Regions from separate parts of the Streptomyces sp. NPDC102514 genome, predicted to be linked through region 3. Evidence: riboswitches for the same ligand, from Rfam matches in the RefSeq annotation. Region 3 holds a riboswitch; each other region holds the start of a gene.
What was found. Region 3 has a riboswitch for S-adenosylmethionine ahead of thrC (threonine synthase). Riboswitches for the same ligand answer to the same signal wherever they lie in the genome.

Region 1: it holds a riboswitch for S-adenosylmethionine, as region 3 does, so the genes downstream of both, ACZ60E_RS44940 (aminotransferase class V-fold PLP-dependent enzyme) here and thrC (threonine synthase) in region 3, are expected to answer to the same signal.
Region 2: it holds a riboswitch for S-adenosylmethionine, as region 3 does, so the genes downstream of both, ACZ60E_RS05470 (glutathione S-transferase family protein) here and thrC (threonine synthase) in region 3, are expected to answer to the same signal.

The regions. Positions count from the first base shown of each region.
Region 1 covers NZ_JBVJLW010000040.1:26,209-33,789, reverse strand. Annotated here, with positions in the region: gene qcrB (cytochrome bc1 complex cytochrome b subunit) at 1-926, shown strand, start outside; gene trpD (anthranilate phosphoribosyltransferase) at 1,043-2,107, shown strand; SAM riboswitch class IV at 2,420-2,536, shown strand; gene ACZ60E_RS44940 (aminotransferase class V-fold PLP-dependent enzyme) at 2,714-4,093, shown strand; gene ACZ60E_RS44935 (Lrp/AsnC family transcriptional regulator) at 4,211-4,492, opposite strand; gene ACZ60E_RS44930 (rhomboid family intramembrane serine protease) at 4,489-5,238, opposite strand; gene ACZ60E_RS44925 (hypothetical protein) at 5,396-5,635, shown strand; gene ACZ60E_RS44920 (NYN domain-containing protein) at 5,671-7,020, shown strand; gene ACZ60E_RS44915 (C40 family peptidase) at 7,374-7,581, shown strand, end outside.
Region 2 covers NZ_JBVJLW010000002.1:38,036-45,616, reverse strand. Annotated here, with positions in the region: gene ACZ60E_RS05480 (C40 family peptidase) at 1-1,199, shown strand, start outside; gene ACZ60E_RS05475 (GNAT family N-acetyltransferase) at 1,208-1,765, opposite strand; gene ACZ60E_RS05470 (glutathione S-transferase family protein) at 1,873-2,661, opposite strand; SAM riboswitch class IV at 2,927-3,071, opposite strand; gene ACZ60E_RS05465 (putative leader peptide) at 3,135-3,494, shown strand; gene ACZ60E_RS05460 (LLM class flavin-dependent oxidoreductase) at 3,572-4,876, shown strand; gene ACZ60E_RS05455 (NtaA/DmoA family FMN-dependent monooxygenase) at 4,896-6,296, shown strand; gene ACZ60E_RS05450 (LLM class flavin-dependent oxidoreductase) at 6,293-7,384, shown strand; gene ACZ60E_RS05445 (LLM class flavin-dependent oxidoreductase) at 7,400-7,581, shown strand, end outside.
Region 3 covers NZ_JBVJLW010000018.1:118,602-126,182, forward strand. Annotated here, with positions in the region: gene groL (chaperonin GroEL) at 1-170, opposite strand, end outside; gene ACZ60E_RS36435 (cold-shock protein) at 573-779, opposite strand; gene ACZ60E_RS36440 (MoaD/ThiS family protein) at 1,255-1,530, opposite strand; gene thrC (threonine synthase) at 1,600-2,916, opposite strand; SAM riboswitch class I at 2,932-3,089, opposite strand; gene ACZ60E_RS36450 (glucosyl-3-phosphoglycerate synthase) at 3,265-4,212, shown strand; gene ACZ60E_RS36455 (alpha,alpha-trehalose-phosphate synthase (UDP-forming)) at 4,435-5,859, shown strand; gene otsB (trehalose-phosphatase) at 6,012-6,872, opposite strand; gene ACZ60E_RS36465 (DUF3263 domain-containing protein) at 6,902-7,147, opposite strand; gene ACZ60E_RS36470 (extracellular solute-binding protein) at 7,290-7,581, opposite strand, start outside.

The DNA of each region.
Region 1 (7,581 bases), on a different contig from region 3:
TCTTCTACCACAAGCACACCCAGTTCGCGGGCCCCGGCAAGACGAACAACAACGTCGTCGGCATGCCGCTGCTGCCGGTCTACATGGCCAAGGCCGGAGGCTTCTTCTTCCTGGTCTTCGGTTTCATCGCCGTGCTGGCCGCGGTCGCGTCCATCAACCCGATCTGGGCCCTGGGACCGTACCGGCCGGACCAGGTGTCCACGGGCGCCCAGCCCGACTGGTACATGGGCTTCTCCGAGGGCCTGATCCGTGTCATGCCGGGCTGGGAGATCAACTTCTGGGGTCACACGCTCGCCCTGGGCGTGTTCATCCCGCTGATGATCTTCCCGCTGGTCCTGGTCGCGATCGCCGTGTACCCGTTCATCGAGGCGTGGGTCACCGGCGACCAGCGCGAGCACCACATCCTGGACCGTCCGCGCAACGCGCCGACACGTACAGGCTTCGGTGTCGCCTGGATCACCCTGTACATGGTGCTGCTGGTCGGTGGTGGCAACGACCTGTGGGCCACCCACTTCCACCTGTCGATCAACACCATCACCTGGTTCGTCCGGGTCGCGTTCTTCGTCGCCCCGGTGCTCGCGTTCATCGTCACCAAGCGGATCTGCCTCGGCCTCCAGCGCCGGGACAAGGACAAGGTGCTGCACGGCCGCGAGTCGGGCATCATCAAGCGCCTGCCGCACGGTGAGTTCGTCGAGGTGCACGAGCCGCTCAGCCAGGAGGCCATGCACACCCTCACGGCGCACGAGCAGTACCAGCCGGCCGAGATCGGCCCGACGGTCGACGAGAACGGTGTCGAGCGCAAGGTGAAGGGCCCGCAGAAGCTCCGCGCCAAGCTCAGCAACTCCTACTACGGCGAGGACGGCCAGATCCCCAAGCCGACCGCCGAGGAGTACAAGGAGATCACGAGCGGCCACGGCCACCACTGATCACCACCTGTTCGCCACGGCAGGAGCCCCGTCCATTGCATGGACGGGGCTCTTTGCCGTCCCGGGGGCTGGATAGGGTGGACCCACATCCACGAACACGAACCCAGGAGCGGCAGATGAGTGCTGTGACCCCCGCTGGAGGCGACTTCGCGGCGGGCCGTTCCTGGCCCGCCCTCCTGAACGGCCTCCTGGACGGGCGCGACCTGAGCGCCGACGACACGGCCTGGGCGATGGACCTGATCATGCGGGGCGAGGCGACCGACGCGCAGATCGCCGGGTTCGCGGTGGCCCTGCGGGCCAAGGGCGAGACCGTCGACGAGATCTCCGGCATGGTGCGCACGATGTACGCGCACGCCAATGTGATCGACGTGCCCGGCGACACCGTCGACATCGTCGGCACCGGCGGGGACGGGGCGAAGACCGTCAACATCTCGACGATGTCGGCCGTCGTCATCGCGGGTACGGGTGCCAAGGTCGTCAAGCACGGCAACCGCGCCGCGTCCTCCGCGTCCGGGGCCTCGGACGTCCTCGAAAAACTCGGCGTCAACCTGGAGCTGACTCCGCGGCGGGTGGCCGAGGTGGCCGAGGAGGCCGGGATCACCTTCTGCTTCGCGGTCAAGTTCCATCCGGCGCTGCGGCACGTCGCCGCGGCGCGTGGGCAGCTGGGGATCCGGACGACCTTCAACTTCCTCGGTCCGCTGACCAATCCCGCCCGGGTGAAGGCACAGGCCGTCGGGGTCGCGCACGCGCCCATGGCGCCCATCGTGGCCGGCGTCCTCGCCGAGCGCGGCAACTCCTCGCTCGTCTTCCGCGGCGACGACGGGCTCGACGAGCTGACCACCACGGCGACGTCCCGGGTCTGGATCGTCCGGGACGGCAAGGTGCGCGAGGAGGCGTTCGACCCGCGGGACGTGGGGATCGAGCTGGTGCCCGTGGAGGCGTTGCGGGGGGCTGACGCGTCGTACAACGCGGATGTCGCCCGGCGGCTGCTGGGGGGTGAGCGGGGGCCCGTGCGGGACGCCGTGCTGCTCAACTCGGCGGCGGCGCTGGTGGCGCTTGCGCCTGGCCCGGGATCGCTCGCCGAGCAGATCCGGGCGGGGATGGCCGTGGCGGCCGATGCCATCGATTCGGGGGCGGCTCTGCGGACGCTGGAGCGGTGGGTGGCCGCGACGCGCGCGTAGCCGCTCGCGTGTGCGGTGCCGGTGGGCGCGTTGTCGTCTGCGGCCCCGGTGGGGGCTGGTCGCGCAGTTCCCCGCGCCCCTGAAAAGCGGGCTGCGCCCGGCTTTTCCCCACGGCCCCATGCCCCCCTTGCTCTGGTGGGGGCGGGCCCTGACGATTGCGCAGTTCCCCGCGCCCCTAGGTACCTAGGGGCGCGGGGAACTGCGCAGCGGGGGGTCGGGGGCGGAGCCCCCAGGGGGTGACCGGTGCTCGGGGCGTCCCGGTATGCGGACAGTGGGGGTGCGGTGGGGTGATCGTGTGGCAAGATGCTGGCAGGTCATGAGTGACAGTCAACAGGCCCCGGCCGACTGTCCGGCAACCCTCCGTCCGTGGCGGGGTGCCCCGGGTGAAGACCAGGTCGTAGGCAGTGAGGTCTACGGCAAGCGCGGACCCCTCGCCGCCCGTCAGGGCGGATGCACCAGGGGTCCTGGTCGTTCGAGGGAGCCTTTCATGAGCAAGCGAATGCGATAGGGCGCCGAGCCCCACTTCCGCGTACCCCTTTCACCTTTCCCGTGCTGAGCCCTGTCCGCTCGCACGGTGATTTCGCCTGCCTCTCACAGGAGCTCGCCATGTCTGTCTCCACCGCTGCCGCCGGCCGGACCGCCCACTGTGACACCGACACCGCGGGGTCCCTGCCCGTGCTGGGCCGGGACGTCACCGTTCCGCTCGTGACCGGTGGCGAGGTCACCTACGCCGCTCTCGACTACGCCGCCAGCGCCCCCGCCCTCCAGCGGGTCTGGGACGACGTGGCCGCGTACGCCCCGTACTACGGCAGCGTGCACCGCGGGGCCGGCTATCTGTCGCAGCTCTCCACGGACCTGTTCGAGAACGCCCGCAGGACCGTGGGCGAGTTCCTCGACTGCCGTGAGGACGACGAGGTCGTCTTCACCCGGTCCACCACCGACTCGCTCAACCTCCTCGCCGCCGCCCTGCCCGCCGACTGCCAGGTCTTCGTCTTCGAGACCGAGCACCACGCCTCGCTGCTGCCGTGGCAGGACGTCCGCGTCACCTACCTCAACGCCCCGCGCACCCCGGGCGAGGCCGTCGCGACGCTGGAGCGGGCCCTCGCCGGGCGCGACCCGTACGGTCCGGCGCTCGTGTGCGTCACGGGTGCCTCGAACGTCACCGGCGAGCTGTGGCCCGTACGGGAACTGGCCGCCGCCGCCCACGCCCACGGCGCCCGGATCGTGCTCGACGCGGCCCAGCTCGCGCCCCACCACCCCGTCTCCGTCCAGGAGTTGGACGTGGACTGGGTCGCCTTCTCCGGGCACAAGCTGTACGCGCCGTTCGGCTCGGGTGTGCTCGCGGGACGCTTCGACTGGCTGCGCGAGGCCGACCCGTACCTGGCCGGCGGGGGTGCCTCGAAGAAGGTGTCACGGCGTACGGACGGCGGCGTGGACGTCGAGTGGCACGAGAGTGCCGCGCGGCACGAGGCCGGGTCGCCCAACGTCATCGGCGCCTACTCCATCGCCTCCGCCTGCAAGGCCCTCACCGAGGCGGGCTTCGACACGCTCGTCGCCCGGGAGCAGCAGCTCGTCGCCCGGGTCCGGCAGGGCCTCGCCGAGGTGCCCGAGGTCCGGGTGCTCTCGCTCTTCGGTGACGACGCGCCGCGCGTCGGCGTCATCTCGTTCGTCGTGGAGGGCTGGAACAGCTCGCACTTCGCCGCCGCGCTCTCCGCCGAGTACGGCATCGGTGTCCGCGACGGCCTCTTCTGCGCCCACCCGCTGGTCCGTACGCTCCTCGGCAGCGACCCGCAGTCCCAGGGCGAGTGCGGTGCTCCCGAGGCCGCCCCGGGCGAGAAGTCCCTGAACGCCATCCGCGTCAGCTTCGGTGTCGGCACCCCCGACGAGCACGTGGAGCGTTTCGTGGGAGCGGTCAAGGAGCTCGTCGCGAACGGCGCCAGCTGGACCTACCGCACGGAGAACGGCCGCTGCGTGCCGGCTGCCTGACGGGCCGCGCCCCTGAAGGATTGCGCCGTTCCCCGCGCCCCTGGGGTGCCTCGGGTCGTACGTGTCGTGCGGGTGCGTGGGGGTTGCTCGCGCAGTTCCCCGCGCCCCTGACCGGGCCTAGTTGTCGCCGCCGATGGCGAACGCGGCCTCCAGGTCGTGCTGCGAGTACGTCCGGAACGCCACATGCGTGTCCGTGCCCTCGACCCCCGGGATCTTGCTGATCATGCCGGGGATGACGTCCGCCAGATCGTCATGGGCCTTCACCCGGACCATGGCGATCAAGTCGTACGTCCCGGTCACGGAGAACACCTCGCTGACGCTGTCCAGCGCCGCGATCGATTCGGCGATCTCGGGAATCCGGTCCACGCTGGTCTTGATGAGCACGATCGCGGTGATCACGGCTGGTTTTCTCCCTCGGTGGCCGTCGCTGGGGATTTCACTCTAGCCGGACGCCCGTACCGCACCCACGCGTAGAGGAACCCGGCGGAGAAGCCCAGCAGGTGCGCCAGATAGGCGACCCCCGGGCCCTGCGACGCGCGCCCCGCGGCCAGCCACTGCAGGGACACCCAGAACGGCAGCACCACCCACGCGGGGAACCGCAGCGGGAGGAAGAAGAGGAACGGGAAGAGACTGGTCACCCGGGCTTTGGGGAACAGGTACAGAAACGCGCCGAGGACCGCGGAGATCGCCCCCGACGCGCCGACGAGGGTCTGCGCCGAGTCGGCGTGGACGCCCGCGTAGCCCAGCAGGGCGAGATAGCCGCAGCCCAGGTAGAAGAGGGCGAACTCGAAATGGCCCATCCTCTCCTCGGCCATCGCCCCGAAGACGTAGAGGAAGAGCATGTTCCCCAGCAGATGCAGCCAGCTGCCGTGCACGAACAGCGCGGTGGCCGGGGTGCCGAGGGCCCGCAGCGTTCCCTGGAACAGTTCGACGGGCACCACGCCCCATTGTTCGAAATAGGCCCGCTGCGCGGAAAGAAGCTCGTCGCCGGTGCCGTACGAGGGACTGAGCCCCGAGGCCGGACCGATCACGAAGATCGCGCAGCACAGCGCGATCAGTCCGTAGGTCACCGGAGCGGGGTTGCTCCGCATCGCCCTGACCGTTCTGACCGTCCTGTTGCCGGGTGCACCCCAGTTGCCGAGCATGAACAGAGCATGACGTAACGGGACCGAACCGCACAGAGCGCCTCGCCGCTCCCGGTGGACGGGCGTCGAGTACCCGCCAGGCCGTAGGGTTACGAGCCACACGCACCGGGGAATCCGGTGCGGCACGAGGACTCAAGGAAAGAGAGCGACTGCCACGATGACGGTTCCCCTCCCGACGGCCGAGACCCGGTGGCGCTGCACGCTCTGCGGCAACCTCACGCGATTCGACGTGACCCGTTCGTCGAAGGTCGTCGAGTACGTGCATCTGGACCTGGCCGGGGAACCCAAGGTCGAGGAACGCAACGTGGTCAGTGAGACCATCGACTCCGTGCGCTGCCGGTGGTGCAACGCGGTGGATCAGGTGGAACTGGTGGACAGGCCGGGCGCCCGCTCCTGACAGGAGCGGGCCCCGCACGGACGATGGGGTGAAGGATGGTGGAGACCACAGGCGGTGAGCCGGACGACGGCGACGCCGAGGTGCTCGACCGTCCGCTGCCCGACGGGGTGCGCCGCAGGGTCGTACAGATCGTGTCGGACGGGTTCGGCGGGCTGACCGTGGCCGAACTGCCCACCCAGCTGCGGCAGTACGCCCGGTTCGCCCCCAACCGCCGTGCCAAGTTCGCGGGGACCGCGATGGCGGCGGCCATGGAGACCGATCCGCTGTTCAGACAGCGCATCGCCGAGAAACTCAGAGACGCGCAGCCCGAGCTGGCCGGCGCTCTCGACTCGGGCTCGCCGCCCCCGGCCGCGGACCCGCTCGACGTGGCCGCCGCGGCCTATGTGCTGCGCCCCACGGGCTGGGTCAAGCTGGTGACCGCCGCCGGCGAGGAGGCCCTGCGGGCGGACGCCGAACGCGCCGACGACGAGAGCCGCGCCGAACTGGAGCGGCTGCGCGAGGAACTGGCCGAGGCCCGCGGGCAGACCCGGACCGAGACGGAGCGGCTGCGCACCGAACTCGACGCGGCGAAGAAGGAAGCGGAATCGCTTCACCGCAAGCTGCGCGGGGCCTTCAGCGACGTCAAACGGGGCGAGGCGGCCCTGCGCAAGCTGCGCGGCGAGATGGAGGCCGTGCGGGGCGAGGGACAGGCCCAGGTGTCCGCCGCCGAGAGCGAGAGCCGGCGGCTGAAACAGCGGCTCGGCGAGGTCGAGGGCTCCCTGGAGGCCACCCGCCGTGCGGCGCGCGAGGGGCGCAGCGTCGAGGACATGCGCGTACGGCTGCTCCTGGACACCGTGCTCGAAGCCACCCAGGGGCTGCGGCGCGAACTCGCCCTGCCACCGGTGTCGGTGCGGCCCGCTGAGACCGTGGACGCGGTCGAACCGGGCCGGATGACCCCGAAGGACATCGCGGCCCGTGCGCTGTCCGACAGCGATCCCGCCGTCCTCGACCAGCTGCTCGCGCTGCCGCAGGCCCATCTGGTCGTCGACGGGTACAACGTCACCAAGACCGGCTATCCGCAGATGCCGCTGGAGAAGCAGCGGCTGCGGCTGCTCGGCCAGCTCTCGCAGCTCGCCGCGCAGACCGGCGCCGAGGTCACCTGTGTCTTCGACGGGGCCGAGCTGGCCGCCCCGGTGCTGCTCGCTCCGCCGCGCGGGGTGCGGGTGCTCTTCTCCAAGCCGGGCGTCACCGCGGACGAACTGATCCGCCAGCTGGTGCGCGCCGAACCGCCGGGACGGCCCGTCATCGTCGTCTCCACGGACCGCGAGGTGGCCGACGGAGTGGCGAGCGCGGGTGCCCGTCCGGTGGCCTCCGTGGTGCTCCTCAAGCGCCTTTCGCGGGGTTGAGACCCGCCCCGGATGGGCACCCTCGCGGCTTCGGTGGGCCGCAGTCGCCGTTCTGTCCCGTACGCCCCATAGGTCTCTGACGCACCAAGAGCAACGCATGGTCGTCTTGCCCGACTTGGCGAAACCTTCACGCAACGTAGCGTCAAGAGAGCGTTACTGCACGTGAGTTGATTGTAAAGAATGCGATCGGTGACCGAGATTTTTCCGGGGAGGATTTGAACTGATCACAGGTGGTCACTAGGGTCAGGCGTCGAACCTCCACTCGGGTGATCACTCATTGGGAGTGACGGTGGAGGGGCACCGCCAACCGGCGTCTTCGGTGGGCGGCTGAGGTAATGAAGGAGCTCGCCTCCGTGGCGTCCCACCGTCGACCGAAGCAGCCGAGCCGCACCCGTGTGACCGTGCTCACCACTGCTGCCGCCGCTGCCGTTGCCCTCAGCTCGCAGGCGGCCAACGCCGCGCCCAGCGAGAAGCCCAGCAAGGACGAGGTCAAGAGCAAGGTCGACAAGCTCTACGAAGAGTCGGCGCTCGCCACGGACAGGGCCAACGGCGCCGAGGAGA
Region 2 (7,581 bases), on a different contig from region 3:
GATCGCGGCCCGCCGACGCGGGCGGCCGTCCGGGCGGCGGTGGCCGTGAGGGGCGCGCAGGACGTGAGGGTTCCGACAAGCCGGTCCTGGAGCTGACCGCAGGTCCGAGCGCCGGCCCCGGTGCCGGAGGTGGAGCCGGGCCCGTCGCGGAACTGACCGCGCGGCCCGTCGCCGAGCTGACCGCGGGACCCGCCGCCGCGCTGCCGGCCCTTCCGGCCCAGCGTCAGCCGGCCGACCGGGCCTTGCCCGGGACGTCCGGCGGACCGTCGCAGGCGACGCTGCGGACTTCGAAGCAGCGGAACCAGCGCAAGCTCGGACAGGCCCGTGACCTGCTGGCCGGACACGCGGCCCGGCGCGGTGCCGCACCCGTCGCGGAACTGCAGCCGTTCCAGGCGATCGAGGGCGCCTGGGGCCCTGCCGCCCAGGCACAGAACTACCGCGCGGCCTCGCCCGGCGCGGACGCGTGGCAGCAGCCGGCCATCGGCACGGACATGCGTGCGGGCACGGACATGTACGCCGGTACGGCCATGTACCCCGGCATACCCGGTACGGGAGCGGGTGCCGCCGCCGACCAGAGCATCGGCAACGGCGCGTACCCCGGGGTCGACCAGTACGCCGGCGCCCCCTACGCCGGTGGCCGGCGGAGCGACACGAGCATGTACGTCGACGCGAGCACACCCATCGCCACGGGAGTCGCCCTCGACATGCAGGCCGCGGCCAACCCCGGATACGGCATGCCCGCTCCTGCTCCCGCCCCCGCTCCCGCCCCGGCTCCTGCGTCCGCCTACACAACGCCCCCCTACGGCACGCCCGTCTATGCCGCACCCGACCCCGGGTACGGCGGACAGGGCGCCAGGGCCGTCGACTTCGCACGCGCCCAGATCGGCAAGCCGTGCGTATGGGGCTCGATGGGACCGGGCTCGTACGACTGCTCCAGTCTCACGCAGGCCGCCTGGAAGGTCGCCGGAGTCGCGCTCCCGCGTTCCGCCCAGGACCAGGCGACCGCCGGCACGATGGTCCCCGTGTCGGACATCCGGCCCGGTGACCTCGTGCTCTTCAGCGGCCAGGTCGGTCACGTCGGCATCGCCACGGGCAACGGCATGATGATCCACGCACCGAGCCCGGGCGTCGCCATCCGCGAGGAGTCGATCTACTGGGCCGGCGAGGCGGCGATCCACAGCGTGATCCGCCCCGCCTGAACCAGGGCTCAGCGTGACGGTGGCGTCTCCGCCGGCTCCGTGAGCGCCTTGGTGAAGCAGACACTGAACGGATTGCGGTCGTACGGGGCGTACGGCCGCACCTCCTGCCAGCCCTCCCGCGCGTAGAGCGCCCGCGCCTCCGGCTGGAGCGCGCCCGTCTGCAGCCACAGCCGGTCGACGCCGAGGGTCAGCGCGGTCGACTCCACCGCCGCGAGGGCCGCTCGCGCCAGCCCCCGGCCGCGGTAGTCGGCGTGCACGAACACCCGCTTCACCTCGTGCCGGTCGGGCAGCCTGCGCAGCGAGGCGGTGGCCACCGGCACACCGTCGGAGTAGGCGACCCAGGTGACGACGATCTCCTCGGCCGCGGGCTGCGGCGCACGTACGCGCCGGTGCTCGACCGGTGCGTAGCGCGGGGCCAGTTCGGCGGACATCTGCTCCCGCAGCCGGGCCGGGGCCGGGGCGTCCCACTCCTCGGACACCCAGCGGACCGCCGGCCCCCGCCGGGCGGCCCGGGTCCCCACCCCGGCCTCTTTGCCGGCTTCTTCCCTGACTTCTCCCTTGATCATGCGGACATGCTCACACCGGCGGGGGAGGTGTGTCGTCGGCCCGGGCCCGCTGTTCGCAGAACGGAAACACCCTGTTCGCAACGGCGGCCGGGCGGCCGGGCGGCCGTTTAACGGCCCGTGCGTCCGCCGCCGAGGAAGGCCGGGTGCCGGCCGAGCCGCCGGACGTACCCGTCCAGGTGGAGGTACGCGGACAGGGCGCCGCCGGCCGTGTCGAGATGAGTGAGTGCCACCCAGAGATCCACGTCCGCGGCCGTGATCGCCTCCCCCAACACATATGGGATGGCGGCCAGTTGATGATCGAGCAGGGTCAGTGTCGCCGCCCGCGCGTGGGGCGGGGAGGCCGGTGTGACGTCCCGGGTGAGGAGTTCCCGCAGGGCGTCGATCTCCGCGGCGAGGGCCGGCGGACGCAGCGCGGGCAGGCCGGGCCCTTCGTCGTCCCGGAGGTCGGCGAGGTCGGCGAGGTCGCGCAGGATGTCGGGCGTGTGGTTGCTGACGACGCGTCCGCTCCACCGGTCGCACAGCGCGGGCGCGGTCAGCGGACCGTCGTAGTGGTGCCAGGTCGCCTCGTAGGCCCGGCGCAGCGAGGCGAAGGCGTCCGGCGTCTCGGCGGGGCAGGTCAGCACGGTGGTGGCCGTCGAGTGCTCAAGTCCCAGCAGGGCGAGGGTGATCGAGACGCGCAGCGAACGCTGACAGCCTTCGGACAGATACAGCTGATAGCGGTGCGGCGCCGGGTAGAAGCCGCCGGCGAGGCCGACACCTATGCGGCCGCGGAAGCGGTGCGGACGTGCGGTCGCGCTCGGTGCGACCGTGCCGCAGGCGGGTGCGCCGGTGCCGGCCGTACGCGCGGCCGTGGCGAAGGTACCTGTGCTCGAACCGCGGGAAACTGTCTCGGGCATGGCTCTCCAGAGGGAATCGCGGAAGCCCTGGCCGCCTTGTGGGCACCAGTGGCGAAACGGAGTGACTGCGCTGTGTCGTGCACGTCCGGCAGGCTCCACGGGTCCGACGGGTCCGACGGGTCCGGATCGAGCGGACCGGAAGGACCGGGTGGACCGGCGGCGGACTAGTAAGCGCTGGAGACGCGCAACAGATCGATGTGCAGTCGCCTCGTCAAGCCGTTCCTGGGCAATTCCCACCCGTCCCGGTCGGGGCTCGCACGAGGCGAGACCACGCTTGTCCCGCCGCACCGGCGGAACCCGGTCGTCACCCGGGGCACCCCGTCGCGGTGGAAGGGTTGCCTGTCAGCGGGCCGGGGCCGATGACCGCACGGACGGGGGACCCTGTCCGACGGGCGCTGACAATCGTGACCGTCCCCGCAAGTGTCGGTGCGCTGCGTGAGTGTCGTCAAGATGCCGAGACGACGTCTCAATAGGTGGGCAGTGGCCCGTGCGGGTCGGTGGGGGTTGGCCGCGCAGTTCCCCGCGCCCCTGAAGGCGGGGCTTCGCCCTCGCCCCCTAGGGGCGCGGGGAACTGCGCGCTCAGCCCCCACCGACCCGCACACGACAACGAACCGCCGAGATCAAATTCGTACTGCCGGAAGAAAAGGAACAGCCGTACTGTTGTCAGCGTCGACGAGGAGACGAGCCGCAGGACGGAGGTGACGCACGTGAGACGACCACGCCCAACGCCCCGCCTCCGTGTCCCCAAGCTCACCCCGCGCCGCCGCGTCCGCCTGTACTCGCGGCAGCACATCGACCTGTTGCGCGTCGCCGGCGCACTCTGTCGTCCCTGACCCGTACCTCCGCGGCCCCGCCCTCCGCGCAGTGAGGGCCGGCTTCCTCCACGGTCGATCAGGAAGGCACCCCCGTCGTGTCGTCAGTACCTTCTTCAGCCCTGCCCTCTTCCTCCGCCCTGCATCTCGCCGTCGCGCTCGACGGAGCCGGCTGGCATCCCGCCGCGTGGCGCGAACCGGTGGCCCGCCCCCGGGACCTGCTCACCGCCGGGTACTGGACGGACCTCGTCACCGAGGCCGAACGCGGTCTGCTCGACTTCGTGACCATCGAGGACGCCCTCGGTCTCCAGTCCTCGCACTTCACCGAGCCCGACGGCCGCACCGACCAGGTCCGCGGCCGGCTCGACGCCGTCCTCATCGCCGCCCGGGTGGCCCCGCTGACGAGCCACATAGGTCTGCTGCCGACCGTGGTGGCCACGCACACAGAGCCGTTCCACATATCGAAGGCCATCGCCACGCTGGACTATGTGAGCACCGGCCGTGGCGGCGTACGGATCCAGGTGTCGGCCCGCCGTAACGAGGCCGCGCACTTCGGCCGCCGGACGGTCCCGTCGTTCCGTATCGAGGACCTGGAGAGCCCCGCCGTACAGGAGTTGACGGTCGACCTCTTCGACGAGGCGGCCGACTACGTCGAAGCGGTGCGGCGGCTGTGGGACAGCTGGGAGGACGGCGCGGAGATCCGGGACGTCGCCACCGGCCGTTTCATCGACCGGGAGAAGCTGCACTACATCGACTTCGAGGGCGCGCGCTTCAGCGTCAAGGGACCCTCGATCACGCCCAGGCCCCCGCAGGGGCAGCCGCCCGTCGGGGCGCTCGCGCACGAGACCGTGACCGGTGCGCCGTTCCGGCTGCTGGGCCGCTCCGCGGACCTCGGGTTCGTCACCCCGCACGACACCGGGCAGGCCCGGGCGATCGTCGCCGCGGTGCGTGCCGAACAGGACGCGGCCGGGCGGGCGGGGGAGCCCCTGCACCTCTTCGGGGATCTGGTCGTCTTCCTGGACGAGGATCCCGCCGAGGCCGCGGCCCGCAAGGAGCGGCTCGACGCCCTCGCGGGGTACCCCTACACGAGCGACGCCCGGATCTTCACCGGCTCACCGTCCCAACTGGCTGACCTGCTGCAGGAGTTGAGCGAGGCCGGACTGACCGGCTTCCGGCTGCGCCCCGCCGTCGCGGGACACGACCTTCCGGCGATCACCCGGGGTCTGGTCCCCGAACTCCAGCGCCGCGGCGTCTTCCGGCACGCGTACGAGGCCGACACCCTGCGCGGACTGCTCGGGCTCGAACGCCCGGCCAACCGCTACGCCGCAGCCGCAGCCGCAGCCGCAGCCGCAGCCGCAGCCGCAGCGGCCGACGCAGCCGCCGACGCCGTCACCACCGCCTGAGCCGGAAGGACCCACGAACATGAGCGAGCCCCGCAAGCCCGTCAAGCAGATCCACCTCGCGGCCCACTTCCCCGGCGTCAACAACACCACCGTGTGGAGCGACCCCGAGGCGGGCAGCCACATCGAGTTCAGCTCCTTCGCGCACTTCGCGCGCACCGCCGAACGCGCCAAGTTCGACTTCCTGTTCCTCGCCGAGGGCCTGCGCCTGCGCGAACAGGGCGGCGAGATTTACGACTTGGACGTCGTCGGACGCCCCGACACCTTCACGATCCTGTCCGCGCTGGCCGCCGTCACCGAACGCCTCGGCCTGACCGGCACCATCAACTCCACCTTCAACGAGCCCTACGAGGTGGCACGCCAGTTCGCGAGCCTCGACCACCTCTCCGACGGCCGCGCCGCCTGGAACGTCGTCACCTCCTGGGACGCCTTCACCGGCGAGAACTTCCGCCGCGGCGGTTTCCTCCCGCAGGAAGAGCGCTACTCCCGGGCCAAGGAGTTCCTGGCCACCGCGAACGAACTCTTCGACTCCTGGCACGGGGACGAGATCGTCGCCGACCCGGCGACCGGCACGTTCCTGAGCGACGCCAAGGCCGGAGCCTTCGTCCACCAGGGGCAGCACTTCGACATCGAGGGGCAGTTCAACGTCCCCGGCTCCCCGCAGGGCCGCCCGGTGATCTTCCAGGCCGGCGACTCCGAGGAGGGCCGCGAGTTCGCCGCCGCCGGAGCCGACGCGATCTTCAGCAGGTACGCCACCCTCAAGGAGGGCCAGGCCTTCTACACGGACGTCAAGGGCCGCCTGGCCCGCCACGGCCGGACCCCCGACCAGCTGCTCATCCTGCCCGCCGCGACCTTCGTCCTGGGCGACACGGACGCCGACGCCGCCGAACTGGCCCGCGAGGTGCGCCGCCAGCAGGTCAGCGGGGCGACCGCGCTCAAGCACCTGGAGTTCGTCTGGAACCGCGACCTGTCCGCGTACGACCCGGACGGGCCCCTGCCCGACATCGACCCCGACCTCGGTGAGCACACCCTCGCCCGCGGCCGGGCCCAGGTGCGCATGTACCGCGACCCGCTGGCCACCGCCCGTGAGTGGCGCGAGCGGGCCGCCGCCAACAAGTGGTCCATCCGCGACCTGGCCATCGAGACCGGCAACCGGCAGGCCTTCGTCGGCTCGGCCGAGACGGTTGCGCACACCATCAATGAGTTCGTGCAGGCCGACGCCGGCGACGGCTTCATCCTCGTCCCGCACATCACCCCCGGCGGCCTCGACGCCTTCGCCGACACGGTCGTCCCGCTGCTCCAGGAGCGCGGAGTCTTCCGCACGGAGTACGAGGGCACGACCCTGCGCGACCACCTGGGTCTGTCCCGGCCCGCCGCCCGGTCCGGCTCCGCGGTTCAGGGCGAGCGGGCGGTCGCCTCGTGAAGTTCCTGGCGATCACCCTGATCGTGCACGCGCCGGACCCGGTCACCGGCATCCAGAAATCCACCGGCGACCGCTTCCGCGAGGTCCTCGACAACGCCCTGCTGGCCGAGGAGCTGGGCTTCGACGGCTTCGGCGTGGGGGAGCGGCACGAGCGCCCCTTCATCTCCTCCTCGCCGCCCGTCGTCCTCAGCCACATCGCCGCCCTCACCTCCCGCATCCGCCTGTTCACGGCGGTGACGACCCTCAGCCTCCTCGACCCGGTCCGCGCGTACGAGGACTACGCGACCCTGGACCACCTGTCCGGCGGGCGCCTCGAACTGATCATCGGCAAGGGCAACGGAGCCGCCCAGCGCGACCTGTTCCACGTCACGCCCGAGGACCAGTGGGACCGCAACGCCGAGAGTTACGAGGTGTTCCGCACGCTCTGGCGGCAGGACAAGGTGACCGCCGCGACCCGCTTCCGCCCGGAACTGGTGGACGCCGAGGTGTGGCCCAGACCGCTCCAGCAGCCCGTCCGTGTCTGGCACGGCAGCGCCACGAGCAGGGAGTCCGTCGACCTCGCCGCCCGCTACGGCGACCCGCTCTTCTCGGCGAACGTCTCCAACCCCGTCGAGCCGTACGCCGAGTTGATCCGCTACTACCGCGAACGCTGGGAGCACCACGGCCACGACCCGGCCCGTATCGCCGTCGGCGCCGGGACGGCCGGCTACTACGCGGCCCGTACGTCGCAGGAGGCGGTCAGCGCCTACCGGCCCGTCTTCGAAGGGCAGTTGGCGTTCCAGAAGCGGCTCGGACTCGAACCGGTCTTCCCCACCCTGGAGGACTTCGTGGAGCGCAGTTCGGCCCTGATCGGCAGCCCGCAGCAGATCATCGAGAAAGTGCACCGCTACCACGAGCAGTTCGGCCACACCGTCCTCCATCTCCATGCGGACGCCGGTGGCCTGACGGCTACTCAGCACCGGGACTCGCTCGCCCTCTTCCAGTCGGCCATTGCCCCGGTGCTGCGCCGCGAGATCCCCGACCCGCCGTTCCCCTGGGGCCCGGTGCAGACCGGCCCCGCACCGGAACCCGTCGCCGCCGACCGCTGAGGAGCACCCGTACCCATGTCAGACATCCCTCTCGGCGTCCTCGACCTGGTCCCGGTGTCGTCCGGCTCCACCGCGGCCGAGGCGCTGCGCAACTCCATCGACCTGGCCCGGCGGGCCGAACAACTCGGCTACTCCCGCTACTGGTTCGCCGAACACCACCTCAACCCCGGGGTGGCCGGCACCTCCCCGGCGGTCGT
Region 3 (7,581 bases):
TTGGCGATGGAAACACCATCGTTGGTGATCGTGGGGGCGCCCCACTTCTTCTCTAGGACGACGTTGCGGCCCTTGGGGCCAAGGGTGACCTTGACGGCGTCGGCGAGCTGGTTCATCCCGCGCTCGAGACCGCGCCGTGCCTCCTCGTCGAACGCGATGATCTTGGCCATGTGAAGTGGTCCTCCCGGACTGGGGTGGAATCTCCAGGACCGCGCCCGCGCCCGCGACGGACGGCCTGCAGACCTCGTGGTTCCTTGCCCCACCCGGTCTGCGGGCCTCACTGACCCGATCCTCGTTGTCACTCTCACCTGCAGAGTGCTAACGCCAATGATTAGCACTCGACCCATGCGAGTGCAAGCGTCTCTCAATGATCCGCAGGTGGGAGGGGGTGAGGGGAGAGGGCGCTCGATGACCATGGGGCGCACGCGCGACCCCCGAACGCCCCGCGCACGACTCCGGCGCCGGCATGCCGAAGGGCCCGCGCCCGGGTCGCCGGCATGCCGAAGGGCCCGTACCCGGGAGGTACGAGCCCTTCGGAAGAAGAACGTCGCTGCAGTAAGTCGGCGCGTGCTTCAGCCGGTCGCCAGTCGGACCATGTCCGCCTGCGGCCCCTTCTGGCCCTGCGAGATCTCAAAATCGACCCGCTGACCCTCTTCCAGGGTGCGGTAGCCGTCCATCTGAATCGCGCTGTAGTGGACGAATACATCCGCACCACCGTCGACCGCGATGAAGCCGTACCCCTTCTCCGCGTTGAACCATTTGACGGTGCCCTGAGCCATGCCTAACTCCCCTATTACTGGCCCTTGCACAGACCCGCACTTCGCGGATCCGGGTCAGACCTCACCCCCCAACGGTTGGGGGTGTGCGCCGGAACGCGTCGACCGCGGCTGAATGTATCCGTCCAACTGCCGTCTGCAACAGGTCAATCCGACGAGAATTCCGGGCACGGATGATCGGAAATATGTGAAGGATTTACGCAGATTCAGGGCAAGTCGGGCCCGGTAAATGCCATAAACGGCTCAAAAGGACCAGTTACTTTGGCTGCTTCTTGTCGGGCCCCGGGCGCGAACTCATATGCGCCGACCTTGCGAAGCGAAGCAGCTTCCCCAACTGTACCGCGCTCAACCATACAGAATTGCCCCCTCCGCTTCAGTCGCGGAGAGGGCAATTCGATGAACTCTGCGTGTTCGACATTACCAAGGGTAATGATCAGCGGCGCCGAGCGGGCCCCGGACGGGACGCCGTGCGGGGCGCTCAGCCTCCGGCGACCGCCGGGATGATCGAGACCCCGACGCCGTCCGGCGTGGCCGTCTCAAGACCCTGCTCGAAGCGGACGTCGTCGTCGTTCACGTACACGTTGACGAACCGCCGCAGCTTGCCCTGGTCGTCCAGGACACGGGCCGCGATACCGGTGTGGTTCTTCTCCAGATCGGCGATGACCTCGGCGAGGGTCGCCCCTTCGGCGGCCACTTCGGCCTGGCCACCCGTGTAGGTACGCAGAATGGTGGGGATACGGACGTTGACGCTCACGGGACCTCCATCAGGTAGGGCTGTGGTACTGCGCCCCTTCTTCGGGGGCGCGGGGAACTGCGACAGCGATCAGGAACCGAGCCCGGCCTCATGGAAGGAGTCGAGGTTCGGACGGATGGTCGCGGTCAGCCCCGTGTCGGAGGCGACGGCGTCCAGCGTCTTCAGACCGTCCCCCGTGTTGAGGACGACAGTCGTCAGCGTCGGATCGAGCAGACCTGCTTCGATCAGCTTCTTCGCCACCCCCACCGTCACCCCGCCGGCGGTCTCCGCGAAGATCCCCTCGGTCCGCGCCAGCAGCTTGATCGCGTCGACGACCTGGCCGTCGTTCACGTCCTCCACGGCCCCGCCCGTCCGGCGGGCGATGTCGAGCACGTACGGCCCGTCCGCCGGGTTGCCGATCGCCAGCGACTTCGCGATCGTGTTCGGCTTCTGCGGCCGTACGACGTCGTGCCCGGCCTTGTAGGCGACGGACACCGGCGAACAGCCCTCGGCCTGGGCACCGAAGATCTTGTACGGCCTGTCCTCGACGAGACCGAGCTGGATCAGCTCCTTCAGCCCCTTGTCGATCTTCGTCAGCTGCGAGCCGGAGGCGATCGGCACGACCAGCTGGTCCGGCAGCCGCCAGCCGAGCTGCTCACAGATCTCGTACGCCAGGGTCTTGGAGCCCTCCGCGTAGTACGGCCGCAGGTTGACGTTGACGAAGCCCCAGCCCTCGCCGGCCGGGTCGCCGATCAGCTCGGAGCAGAAGCGGTTCACGTCGTCGTAGTTGCCCTCGATGCCGACGAGCTCGCCGCCGTAGACCGCGGCCATGACGACCTTGCCCTGCTCCAGGTCGTGCGGGATGAACACGCAGGAACGGAAGCCGGCCCGCGCGGCGGCGGCGCCCACCGCGCCCGCGAGGTTGCCGGTGGAGGAGCATGAGAGCGTGGTGAAGCCGAACGCGCGCGCGGCCTCCAGCGCCTGGGCGACGACACGGTCCTTGAAGGAGTGCGTCGGGTTGCCGGAGTCGTCCTTGACGAAGAGCTTGCCGGCGTCGACGCCCAGCTCGCGCGCCAGGTTGTCGGCCTGGACGAGCTTGGTCCAGCCGGGGTTGATGTTCGGCTTGTCCGCCACGTCCGCGGGGACGGGCAGCAGCGGCGCGTACCGCCAGATGTTCGCCGGACCGGCTTCGATCCGCTTGCGGAGTTCCTCGGTGTCGTAACCGGAGAAGTCGTACGCGATCTCCAGCGGGCCGAAACACTCCTCGCAGGCGAAAACCGGACCGAGCGGTACGCGGTGGCCGCATTCGCGGCAGGAGAGCGCGGCGGCCGGACCGAGATCGACGGCGTTCGCGGAGTCCGCGGAGGGGGTGGAGTTCGTGGTGCTTGCAACTGTCTGCGCAGCCATGGAGGCGAGGCCCTTTCCTCATCTTCCTCACGACGCACTTCGCCATGAGACGGATTTGGCACCTTCCCGAGCCGGGAGCCTCGCTGCACTGATCAACAATGATCAGGACGAGACCGGCTGGAGGGTTGCCGGGGCTTCAACGGGCCGTATCCCTCTGCCCCTCTGGATGAGCGGTATTTAGTTGTCTACGCAACGACCCCCGACATGCGATGGTCATCAGCGTTGTTCAAGACTGTAACCGACGGCATGGATGGTGGAGAAAGCCGTCCGAACCGCGAGATGACCGTCACACCGGTCCACATCGCGGCGGGACGCACGCATCCCGATGAACGCAAGGGAGAGCCGCACGTGCTGGAAGACGTCGAGCGCTGGCTGAGCACGCGCTCCTGGTCCGTCGAGGACCGCCCGCTCAAGAAGCTGATCGCCGCGAAGCGGTCCACGGGCTCCACGGTCAGTGTCGTACTGCCCGCTCTCAACGAGGAGGAGACCGTCGGCGAGATCGTCGCCGTGATCCGCCGCGAGTTGATGCCCGCGAGAGTGCCGCTCGTCGACGAGATCGTGGTGATCGACTCGGGTTCGACGGACCGCACCTCCGAGGTCGCCGCCGCCGCGGGCGCCCGCGTGGTGCACCGGGACGAGATCCTGCCCCGCATCCCGGCCGTGCCCGGCAAGGGCGAGGTGCTGTGGCGCTCGCTGCTCGTCACCCGCGGGGACATCGTGGCCTTCGTCGACGCGGACCTGAAGGAGTTCTCGGCGGACTTCGTCTCCGGGATCGTCGGTCCGCTGCTCACGGATCCGGGGGTCGACCTCGTCAAGGCGATGTACGACCGCCCGCTGGGCTCCGCCGCGGGTCAGGGGGGCCGGGTCACCGAACTCATGGCCCGGCCGCTGCTCAACATGCACTGGCCGCAGCTGGCCGGCTTCGTGCAGCCGCTGGGCGGGGAGTACGCGGCCCGCCGCTCGCTCCTCGAACGGCTCCCGTTCCCCGTGGGCTACGGCGTGGAACTGGGCATGCTGGTCGACTCGCTGCACCTGGTCGGCCTGGACGCCCTCGCGCAGGTCGACGTGGGTGTGCGCAAGCACCGGCATCAGGACGGGCAGGCGCTCGGGCGGATGTCCGCGGCGATCTACCGGACCGCTCAGCTGCGGCTTGCCCGCGGGCACATGATCCGGCCGTCGTTGACGCAGTTCGTACGGGGAGAAAGTGGCTTCGAGCCGCGGACGTACTCGGTGGACATGGAGGAACGTCCTCCGATGGCCGACATCCGGGAGTACGTGTCGCGCCGCGCGGCTTAGCGGTACCGACCACTCCGCGGAGAGCACCGTCTTCGTCCGCGGGCCCGGTGGGGGCTGGTCGCGCAGTTCCCCGCGCCACCATCAGGGGCGCGGGGAACGGCGCAGTCTTGTCGCTTTTAGGGGCGCGGGGAACTGCGCGGCACGCCCCCGCCGACCCACGGTCTCCCCTCCGCGGCCAGTGGGAACGTTTGAGCGGATAGCGCTGCGGCTAGATTTCGAGTCATGGCTCCCACCCACGGCAAACACCCCGTCCTCGTCGCGTCCAACCGCGGCCCGGTCTCGTACACGAAGGACGAGTCCGGCGAGCTCACCGCCAAGCGCGGCGGAGGCGGACTCGTGTCGGGCCTCTCCGCCATCGGCCCCGACGCCGGCGCCCTGTGGGTCTGCTCGGCCCTGGACGACGGCGACCGCGAGGCCGTCCGGCGCGGCGTGGGCGAGGACGGCGTCCGGATGCTCGACATCGACGCCGACACCCACGCGGCCGCGTACAACGGCATCGCGAACTCCGCGCTGTGGTTCGTCCACCACATGCTCTACCAGACCCCCCTGGAACCCGTCTTCGACGCGGAGTTCCGGCGCCGGTGGGCGGCCTACGAGACGTACAACCAGGCCTTCGCCGAGGCACTGGCCGAGGAGGCGGCGGACGGCGCCGCGGTCCTCGTACAGGACTACCACCTGACGCTCGTGCCGCGGATGCTCCGCGAGCTCCGTCCCGACCTGCGGATCGGGCACTTCTCGCACACCCCGTGGGCCCCGCCGGACTACTTCCGGCTCCTCCCTGACGACATCGCGGCGAAGGTCCTCGACGGGATCCTCGGCGCCGACCGGGCCGCGTTCCTCACCCGGCGGTGGGCGGACGCGTTCACGGAGTGCTGCCGGGCCGTACTGGGGGACGACTTCGCCCCGGACACGCAGATCGGCGTGCACGGGCTCGGCGCCGACGCGGACTTCCTGCGCGAGCGCTCGCACCGCGCGGACGTCGACGAGCGGATGGCCGCGCTGCGCGAGCAGATCGGCACCGCGCCCGACGGCAGCGCCCGCAGGACCATCGTCCGGGTGGACCGGACCGAGCTGTCCAAGAACATCGTGCGCGGCCTGCTGGCGTACCGGCAGCTGCTGGACGACCGGCCCGAGTGGCGCGAGCGGGTGGTGCACGTGGCGTTCGCGTACCCGTCGCGGCAGGACCTGGCGGTGTACCGCGACTACACGGCCGAGGTGCAGCGGGTCGCCGACGAGATCAACTCCGTGTACGGGACGGCCGACTGGACGCCGGTCGTACTGCACGTGAAGGACGACTTCGCGCGCTCACTGGCGGCGTACCGGCTGGCCGACGTGGCCCTCGTGAACCCCATCCGCGACGGGATGAACCTCGTCGCGAAGGAGGTGCCTGTCGTGTCCGACGACGGGTGCGTGCTGGTGCTGTCGCGGGAGGCGGGGGCGTACGAGGAGTTGGGCGAGGACGCGGTTGTCGTGAACCCGTACGACGTCTCGTCCACCGCGGAGGCGTTGCACGAGGCGTTGACCGTGCCGCTTGCTGAGCGGGCCGAGCGGACCAAGCGGTTGGCTGTGGCCGCCACCGCGTTGCCTCCGGCGCAGTGGTTTCTCGACCAGTTGCACGCGCTGCGCTCCGCGGGGGCGGTTGGCTGACGCCGGGTCGTGGTGATCTGCGGGCTCGGTGGGGGCTGGTCGCGCAGTTCCCCGCGCCCCTTAAAAGCAAAAGAATGCGCCGTTCCCCGCGCCCCTAAAGGCGAAAAGCGACAAGACTGCGCCGTTCCCCGCGCCCCTTGGGGGCTGCGCCCCTAGCGGGGCGGTGCCAAGTGGGTGGCCAGGGCCGTGAGCAGTCGGGTGACGCCCTCCGGGCCGTCCACCACCAGGTCTGCGCGGTCGGTCAGTTCCGTCACCTCGTTGCTGCCGCTGCAGATCAGGAGGCCCGGGATGCCGTCGGAGCGGAGTTTTTCCACGGCGGCGAAGGCCGGCAGGTCGCCGAGGTCGTCGCCGACGTACATGACGGACTCGGCGCCGACCTCGCGCACGTACTCGCCGAGGGCGACGCCCTTGTCCATCCCCGCCGGACGCAACTCCAGTACCAGCCGCCCCGGTTCGACGATCAGACCGTGTTTCTGGGCCAGCCGGGCCAGCGGTTCGCGCAGTGCCTCGAAGGCGGCCTGCGGGTCCTGGGCCCGGCGGGTGTGGACCGCGACGGCCCTGCCCTTCTCCTCGATCCAGCTGCCCTGCCAGGCGCCGATGCCGTCGAGGAAGCCGGGCAGTTCGGCGCGGGCGGCGGCCACGCCGGGGTGCGGCGCGGGGGCCCGGACCGTACCGGTGACCGCGTCCCAGCGCTCCGCCCCGTAGTGGCCGAGCACGACGAGGTGGTCGAGGCCGGGGACACCGGCGAAGCCGCCGTACCGCACGGCGACCGACGCCGGCCTGCCGGTGACGACGGCCACCGACGCCACCTTCGGGGCCAGCGCCGCCAGGGCCGGTACGGCGTCCGGGTGGGCGCGGGCCTGTTCGGGGTCGGGGACGATCGGCGCGAGCGTGCCGTCGAAGTCGAAGGCGAGGACAGCCTTGTGGGGCCGCGCGAGGATGGCGGCGAGGCCGTCTCGGCCCGCCGTGGTCACGGGGCTCGGCAGCGACGATGGGTCGGGGTGACTGGCCATGCTGCGACCCTATCCGCCGAGGTGGCGTCTTATGCCTCGCGCTCGCTCCTGCGTACCTCGCGGACGCGCCGCAGGCGGTTGACCGTCACCGGGTCGTACGCGAGGGCCCGCTCCGCGTCCAGCAGGGCGTTCAGCAACTGGTAGTAGCGCACCGGCGCGATCCCCAGCTCCTCCCGGACAGCCCGCTCCTTGGCCCCGGGCGACTCCCACCCCCGCCCCTCCAACGCAAGCACGTCCCGCTCCTGCGCGGTCAGCCCTTCATCACCCATGCCCATACCGACAAGCTAACCGCTGCCCCACCCCTCCAGGGGCGCGGGGAACGGCGCAATCTTGTCGCTTTTCGCCTTTAGGGGCGCGGGGAACGGCGCGACCAGCCCCCACCGGACCCGCACCCACCCATCCCCGCACCCGACGGAGTCACCCCGCGTTCTGGGCGGCGGAAGCAGCCCGCTGCAACTGCCCCAGCACGGCCCCCGGATCCCCCTGCGGACTCACCGCCTCACCGATCCGCTGCTTGATGTCCGCGCTGACCGCGGACCAGGACGTCTGCCCCACGGGATACAGCTCGGCGTTGGGCAGCTCGCCGAGGAAGTCGACGAGGTCGGCGTCGTCCTTGTCGAGGGCCATCGCCTCGGACGCGGACGTCGTCACGGGCAGCAGGTCGTACTCGTGGGAGAACTCAAGGACGTTCTCGTCGCTGTACACGTAG